Linked DNA regions of Pseudovibrio sp. M1P-2-3. The protein of the gene in region 2 interacts with the protein of the main gene of each other region in a pairwise test. Links are inferred from orthologs where the notes say so. Each region holds a gene or a part of one and is shown on either strand. Other genes may lie near its edges.

Region 1 (2,817 bases), 760 kb from region 2 along the record:
CCATTCACACCTAGCACTCTAACTTTTATATTTTTGTCGAATTCATGTCGTTGGGTTGAATCCAATCACGTTTCAAGAGGGCAGAACCAACCAATAATGCCCTGCATGCCTTGACTGCCTCCCACACTCGATCCGCTACTTCACATAGGCTTACGCTCTCCTGTTACATTGTAAGGGCGATGTTCAGCCTGATCCGGGATCGGAATAAAAAAATAGCTTAAGAGCGGCAATGTCCCATCCCTTCTCTTTGGCTAGCCAAAGAGAAGGGATGGGACAACACTCACCTCAACAGCTCTGTGGGAAAACTTTAAAAAAAGAACAACCAATGGCATTTTTTTCAGGGCTAGTATTGACCCGGAGAATCGGGACATATATAGAACCACCCAACGGCGCATTTGCAAAACACTTTACAAATATTTGTAATGAACGCTGCTAACCTATTGGTTCTGCTGGGGATTAGTTTAATGGTAGAACAGCGGACTCTGACTCCGTCGGTCCTGGTTCGAGTCCAGGATCCCCAGCCAATAGCTTTCCCAATCTATAATTAATATTCTTTACGTAAGTAACCTTTAGAACTGGTTGCAGGCGTTTTTTTGATTGCTTTCGCCAAAAATCACTTCTCGTAGAGCCTCCTCATTGATTCAATTTGGCAAGACGGACACTTCCATCGTCACCACTGCCTTTACTTTTTAACCTAAAAGAAAAAGGGTCCTCCCAAGCAGCAGAACCCTTATACCAACTCTCTCCAAATATGGAGAGATTAGAGCACGTTACGTTCATTTCACTCACGCCTCGTGCTCCAACTGATTTATATTGAGCGAATTCTTGTCGTTTGATTGCTTTCAATCAAACGGAACACGCTCTAGCCACGCAGAATTGAACGACCTGCAAAGTGACCTTGCGGTCCAAGCTCTTCTTCAATGCGAATGAGTTGATTGTATTTCGCAATACGATCGGAACGGGACAGCGAACCTGTTTTAATCTGACCGCAATTAAAAGCCACAGCAAGGTCAGCAATTGTATTATCCTCTGTTTCACCAGAACGGTGCGACATAACGGAGGTGTAGGCAGCTTTGTGAGCCATTTCAACGGCTTCCATCGTTTCAGTCAAAGAGCCGATCTGGTTCACTTTAACAAGAATGGAGTTCGCGATACCGCCTTGAATGCCGCGGGAAAGACGCTGTGTATTTGTCACAAACAAATCATCCCCAACAAGCTGGCACTTGTCACCAATTGCATCAGTCAGAGCTTTCCAGCCTTCCCAATCTTCTTCCGCCATACCATCTTCAATAGAGAAGATCGGGTATTTGGAGACCAAGTCTTCGTAGTAGCGGGCCATTTCCTGCGGACCCAGAACTTTACTTTCGCCTTTCAGGTTATACTTTCCATCAGCAAAAAACTCAGTCGATGCGGGATCCAACGCCAGCATAACGTCATCACCAGGCGTATACCCAGCTTTTTCAATGGCATTTAATATAAAACCGATAGCTTCATCAGTGGAGCCAATACCTGGCGCAAACCCGCCCTCATCACCAACATTTGTGTTGTGACCAGCAGCTGACAGGCCTTTTTTCAAATTATGAAAAACCTCAGACCCCATACGAACAGCTTCACGCAGGGACGAAGCACCAACCGGCGTAATCATGAACTCTTGAAAGTCAATCGGGTTATCGGCATGCTCACCGCCATTGATGATATTCATCATTGGAACAGGTAGGGTACGCGCGCCAACGCCACCAACATAACGGTAAAGCGGGAGAGCAGACGCCTCAGCCGCAGCTTTTGCAACAGCAAGGGACACACCAAGAATAGCATTTGCGCCCAAGCGCCCTTTGTTCTCGGTACCGTCCAGATCAATCATTGCCCGATCAACTTTAACTTGATCTTCGGCATCCATACCGCCAATGGCATCAAATATTTCACTATTTACAGCTTCTACGGCGCCCTCAACACCTTTACCCAGATAGCGCTCGCCGCCATCACGGCGTTCAACAGCTTCAAACGCACCTGTGGACGCACCAGACGGAACAGCAGCACGACCAAAGGAACCATCTTCCAATAGGACGTCGACTTCAACTGTAGGGTTACCACGGCTGTCGAGGATCTCGCGGCCGACAATATCGATGATTGCTGTCATCTTATTCTCCAGATTACCAATAGCGTCAAGGGTTTGGTTCAACGCTGCTTCTACCTTAGGTTCAATAAATAGGGAAGAGGTCAATACTCCTTAGGGATAAGTTTCTTTAAGCTGTCCCTATTCACCTCCCCCACTTGGCAAGTGAGAGAGGCATTTCCGTAAAACTATCAAATCTCGAATGTTTTAGACTTAGCAACGGCATCAAATTCCTTGAGCCATGCAAGAAGCTCCTTCAGGCGGTCCAGCGGGATCATGTTGGGACCATCAGAGGAGGCTGTATTGTCTGGATCATCGTGAGTTTCGATAAACAAACCAGCAATACCGACAGACACGGCAGCGCGCGCCAACGTTGCAACAAACTCCCTCTGACCTCCAGATGAGCCGCCCTGCCCCCCTGGCTGCTGAACCGAATGCGTCGCATCAAAGACAACAGGCGCACCCATAGCAGCCATTGTTGGTAAGCCGCGCATATCAGTGATCAACGTGTTGTAACCAAAAGTTGTTCCTCTTTCACACAGGAGCACGTTGGGGTTACCACTTTGAACAATTTTGTTCATTACGTTTTTCATGTCCCAAGGCGCAAGGAATTGCCCTTTTTTAACATTAATCACACGCCCGGTTTTTGCTGCGGCAACCAACAGGTCTGTCTGGCGACATAAGTACGCAGGGATTTGCAACAC
Region 2 (5,325 bases):
GATCAAAATACCAAGGCGCCGGGCAACATCTTGATAGGCCTCAACCATGCCGCCCATATTCTGGCGGAACCGGTCCTTGTCCATCTTCTCGTTGCTTTCCACATCCCACAGGCGGCAGCTGTCGGGAGAGATCTCGTCGGCAAGCACAACGCGCATCAAATCACCGTCAATGTGGCGTCCCATTTCGATTTTAAAATCAACAAGACGAATGCCAACGGCAATGAACATGCCCGAAAGGAAGTCATTGATGCGGATGGCCATAGCCATCATGTCATCCAGCTCCTGCGGAGTGGCCCAGCCGAAGGAGGTGATATGTTCCTCAGAGACCAGCGGGTCACCCAGCTCGTCGTTCTTATAGTAGAACTCGATAATGGAGCGGGGCAGGCGCGTGCCTTCCTGAACACCCAAACGCTTACACAAAGAACCGGCAGCAACGTTGCGCACCACCACTTCAATCGGAATCACTTCCACTTCATGGATAAGCTGCTCGCGCATGTTCAGGCGGCGAATAAAGTGGGTTGGAATACCCAGATTATTCAGGTGGTTGAAAATGTACTCGGAAATCCGGTTATTCAGAACCCCCTTACCATCAATAACCTCGTGTTTTTGGTTATTAAAAGCAGTTGCGTCGTCTTTGAAATGCTGAATTAGCGTTCCGGGCTCTGGTCCTTCGTAAAGGATTTTAGCCTTGCCCTCGTAAATACGTCGGCGGCGATTCATGGCAGTTACCACTGTTCTTAGAGAGTCCAATGAGCAAACTATAGTTCGAAGGGCGCATCCATGGCAAATAGGATCAGTCTAGTCTGGTTACTGAATATGCCGATTTACCCTAAATGCGACAAACAAAAAGCTACTCTGTGTTGCGGCGCGGAACTTAACCGACTTTTGCACAAATCACAAATACCTATTTGGGATGAGGTTTAGATAGGAAAATGCGCTCTGTTTGACATATCTCTTTGAACTCAGTTGATCCTGTGTTTAGATACAACCACATTTTCCTAGGTTCATCGGGAGGGATATCCCCGATATATCGGAGGGCGAATATGACAACATTTGACGATCGTGAAAAAAGTTTTGAAGGGACTTTCTCAGCAACTGAGCAAACCCGCTTTAAAGCTGTTGCGCGCAGAAATAAACTGCTGGGCCTGTGGGCCGCGGAAAAACTGGCGCTTGATACCGCTAAAACCGAAGAGTTGACCACCTCTCTCGTTTCCGCAGAAATTAGCCACCCAGATGGCGATGAAGTTTTCAAAATAGTCTATGAATCCCTTCAGGCGGGCGGAGTTGACCAATCAGAACATCAAGTGCGGCGCACCATGGACCAGCTTCTGGCGCAGGCCCATGAAGAGCTCAAGCAAAACGTTTGAATTAAGAAACCATTTTAGGAAAGCCGGTGCCGTAAAGCGCCGGCTTTTTCTTGGCGCGCTCAAAAGAGGCGCAGGACCTTATTGTCCGATACCCGCAGATTTTCCATAAAAATAAAATTTGATCATATCTTACCAGCTCAATTTAGCTGAATGTGGTTTAGTTATCTTCTTGAAAAAGATCTGCCCATTTAGGCTATAGTGTCATTCAGCGGTATTCGATGAGGCGTGCGCTAAAGTGGTTTCAAAAGGATCGGAGAGGACACGATGACGATCAAATCTATGCTTTTTGAAAAACTGACAGCAGGCGAGGTTGTTGTGGGGGGCTGGTCCACACTCGGGCAAAGCGCCTTGTGCGAACTTTATGCACGGGCGGGCTATAGCGCTGTCACTCTGGATACCCAGCATGGTCAGATTACTGATGAGGAACTGCGCGAAGCCGTGGTGAGCTTGGCCCATTGCGGTGTCGATCCGGTCATGCGCATTCGCGTGGGGGATTTTGCAAAGGCCAGCTGGGCGCTGGACCTTGGCGTGCATGCGATCATCGCGCCCATGATCAACACGGTGGAAGACGCTAAAAAACTGGTGGAGTTCACCAAGTACCCACCTGTGGGTGCGCGCAGTTATGGTCCGCTGGGAGCTGCCCGCCTTCAAGGAACTGACGAGCAAACCTACTTTAAAGACGCTAACTCCCGCATTTTGTGTTTGGCCATGATCGAAAGTGAAGAGGCGCTGTGCAATCTGGATGATATTATCAAGGTTGAGGGGCTGGACGGCGTTTTCGTCGGCCCTTCCGACCTTTCAATTTCCATCACCAGCGGTGTGAGTGTGGACCCCTTCTCAAGGCGTTCCGAAACACTGCACGAAAACATCGCCGAAAAGGCAGTGGAACATGGAAAGATCGCCGGTATCTACGCCATAACCCCCAAACACGCCCGCGATTGCGCCAAAGCCGGATACACCTTCATTTGCTACGGAACAGACGTGGTTCTGTTTAACGAGGCAGCCAGTGCGGCTGCAAATGTGCTGGCGGAGTGAGGTAAAAAGAAGGGCCGCATGATGTGGCCCTCCATGTTCTTTGGGCTAAATCTTAGGCGCACGCTTTTCTAATCGCGTCCATGTTGGCGCGGTAGCTGTCTACGCTGCCGCCTTTAAACACAGCAGATCCAGCCACGAGTGTGTCGGCTCCGGCGTTCGTCACCAGCGGGGCCGTTTCAGGGGTGATGCCGCCATCAATCTGGATGCGGATCGGGCGATCCCCGATCATTTGTTTCACACGGCGGGTCTTCTCCACCATACCCTCAATAAACTTCTGGCCACCAAATCCGGGGTTTACTGTCATGATCAAAATCATGTCGAGGCTGTCCAGAACGTATTCCAGTGTGCTTTCTGGCGTGGACGGGTTCAAGGAAACCCCTGCCTTTTTGCCTAGACCACGAATGGCCTGCAATGAACGATGCAGGTGTTTTGTGGCTTCTGCATGAACGGTGATGTAGTCGGACCCGGCCTTGGCAAAGGCTTCCAGATAAGGGTCGCAGGGTTCGATCATCAAATGGGTGTCGAAAATCTTGTCACTATGCGGGCGAATGGAAGAGATAACAGCGGGGCCAAAGCTGATGTTGGGAACAAAATGCCCATCCATCACGTCCAGATGGATCCAGTCGGCACCGGCCTTGGAGACATCTTTGACTTCCTGTCCGAGCTTGGAAAAATCAGCGGCAAGAACTGAAGGGGCGATAACGAGTGGATTGGTCATGTCTTACTTCCAGCAGCAACAAAAACAGATGGCATGGCGCTATCACGGCAAGATGCATGGTGCAAGATGGGGGGGCTGGTATTTGGTTCTAATATCTGCGCAATTTCAAAGCTGGGAGCTAAGGGATCAGGCAAATATCCATGGTTTTCAGCTGGGGAAATCACTCCCGTCGTTCGCTTGCCACTGCTTTTGCCGCTCCCGCGCTTCTTTAATATAGTGATTGTCTGGTGTTTCAGCTTCTGCCTGATCCAGAAGCCGGTTTGATGCTTCTTCGAGACTCTCCGTAAGAATTTTCATGAATTCGTCTTGAGGCAAATTCGGAGGGATAGCAGGAAGAACCTGTGCCCGAATGGTTCCAGGTGGGCAGAAAAAACCGTGCCGCGGCCAGTAGGCGCCTGAGTTCACTGCGATGGGAATAACGGGGCACCCCAACTCATTGTAGAGGTTACAGATGCCAAGCTTATATTTTGGAGCGGCCCCAAGAGGTTGGCGGGTCCCTTCCGGGAATATAACAATAGTTCGCCCGTCATTGATTGCTGTTTTGGCATCATCAATCATTTTTGCAACGGTGAGGGATCGCTCCCCCCGATGCACGGTTATAAACTTGTACTTCAGTAAATACCAACCTGTCAGCGGGACATAGGTAAGGTCACGTTTGATGATGTATGCGGAATCTTGAAACAGGGAGTAAAGGGTAATCGCTTCCCATGAGGATTGGTGTTTAATGGCAACTATGCAGCCCCCTTTAGGAATTCTGTCTACATCCAAAATTTCCGATTTTATACCGCCGATCCACCGAAGCTGGAAGCGGGCCATAAGACCCCACCAAGGGTAAACCCAAAGGCCTTTTTTACGCGGTAAAGCAAGAATGGGAGAGATTACAATAAGGTACACAATAGTTGATAGGTAAAACACAATATTGAAAAGGATAGTTCTTAGGATACTCATAGGCACTTTACTCAGGGCAGTTACTTAAAAGATTGGTGTTTTGAAAAGGCTCCAACTTTTAAAAGTAGAGTGCAAGAGTTAGCAACCAGCTGCCAAAGGGCACCTAAACTTCCCCTATGGTTACTGAAATAGTCATTGGTGGTGCTTGTTCTTGTGCCGACTAGAGATTAGGTCAGTGTCTTTGGTTTCTCAGGGGCGCATTCAGTCTTGCCGTTCTCCTGCCACTGTTTTTGCCGCTCACGCGCTGCTTTAAGTAGCGGATTGTCTGGAACTTCTAGTTCTGACTCGTTCAAGAGCCTGTCTGAAGCGCTCTCAATTCTTTGAGATAGCTCTGACATAAATTCTTTTTTGGGAAGGCCTGGTGGAATGGCGGGAAGAAATTCAACGCGAATAGTTCCAGGCGGATTAAGAATGTCACGCCTTGGCCAGTACAGGCCCGAGTTTAAAGCCGCAGGGACAACGGGGCAATTCAGTCTTTTGTAGATAAAGTAGATACCGGATTTGTACTGGGGAACAGCTCCTGGGGCCCTGCGGGTACCCTCTGGAAATATAAGTATATTTCGCTCTTCTTTAATCGCTGCTTTGGCCTGTTTCACCATGTCGCCCATTGCGTGGATACGGCTATCTCTGCGAACAGCAATAAGCTTGAATTTCTTTTCATACCATCCAAAGAGTGGGATGTATAAAAGCTGCTTTTTAATTACAATGGCTTGATCGTGGAGTAAGGCGCACATACCAAACGTGTCCCATGCGGATTGATGCTGGGACGCAACAATACATCCACCTTGGATAATATGTTCGGTTCCTCTAAACTCGGATTTAATTCCGACGAGCCAGCGCAACCAAAACCGCCCCAAAACAGACCAGCACGTCATGACCCACATTCCATACTTTCGCGGTAGCAAGAATACGGGCAGGGCCACAAGCATCAATATCAGGGTAGAGGAATAAAAAGCTGTATTATAAATAAGCGTTCTTATTGTATTCATTCACATATTTTGCCTTCTACATATAACTTTTGATTATTTAGTGTAGAAGAATAAAGTGATTGTCCTGTGGCATGCCTTTGTCAGCACAGATAAAAATTGATTATAGTTACCCGTAGTCGTTAATCATGGTGTTGCTGCCTAGTCGATGTTCTTGAGGTTTTCCGAAATACGGTCGGAAACCGAGAAAAAGACCTCCAGTTCTTCAGGGCTGATGTTCTTTATCATTGCCTCGGAAAATTCAGCTTCAACGGCTTCCACATGGGCGAAA

Evidence for each region. The genes of interacting proteins can lie anywhere in the genome.
Region 1: the proteins of rpe (region 2) and eno interact in binary tests that used the Escherichia coli proteins (3 or more experiments, as listed by UniProt). The link is inferred for Pseudovibrio sp. M1P-2-3 from one-to-one orthologs.

What each region holds. Positions count from the first base shown.
Region 1 is NZ_JARRCW010000001.1:1,835,206-1,838,022, reverse strand. It holds eno (phosphopyruvate hydratase), read right to left. Parts: upstream 2,138-2,817; coding sequence 863-2,137; downstream 1-862. Other genes in the region: kdsA (3-deoxy-8-phosphooctulonate synthase), read right to left, coding at 2,305-2,817. UniProt on the Escherichia coli protein: Catalyzes the reversible conversion of 2-phosphoglycerate (2-PG) into phosphoenolpyruvate (PEP). It is essential for the degradation of carbohydrates via glycolysis.
Region 2 is NZ_JARRCW010000001.1:1,072,575-1,077,899, forward strand. Bases 1,288-4,165 are described here. They hold rpe (ribulose-phosphate 3-epimerase), read right to left. Parts: upstream 3,121-4,165; coding sequence 2,455-3,120; downstream 1,288-2,454. Other genes in these bases: P6574_RS04905 (DUF1476 domain-containing protein), read left to right, coding at 1,288-1,367; P6574_RS04910 (HpcH/HpaI aldolase family protein), read left to right, coding at 1,632-2,402; P6574_RS04920 (lysophospholipid acyltransferase family protein), read right to left, coding at 3,268-4,068. Outside these bases: purC (phosphoribosylaminoimidazolesuccinocarboxamide synthase), read right to left, coding at 1-720; more of P6574_RS04905, read left to right, coding at 1,044-1,287; P6574_RS04925 (lysophospholipid acyltransferase family protein), read right to left, coding at 4,236-5,057; P6574_RS04930 (MarR family winged helix-turn-helix transcriptional regulator), read right to left, coding at 5,196-5,325. UniProt on the Escherichia coli protein: Catalyzes the reversible epimerization of D-ribulose 5-phosphate to D-xylulose 5-phosphate.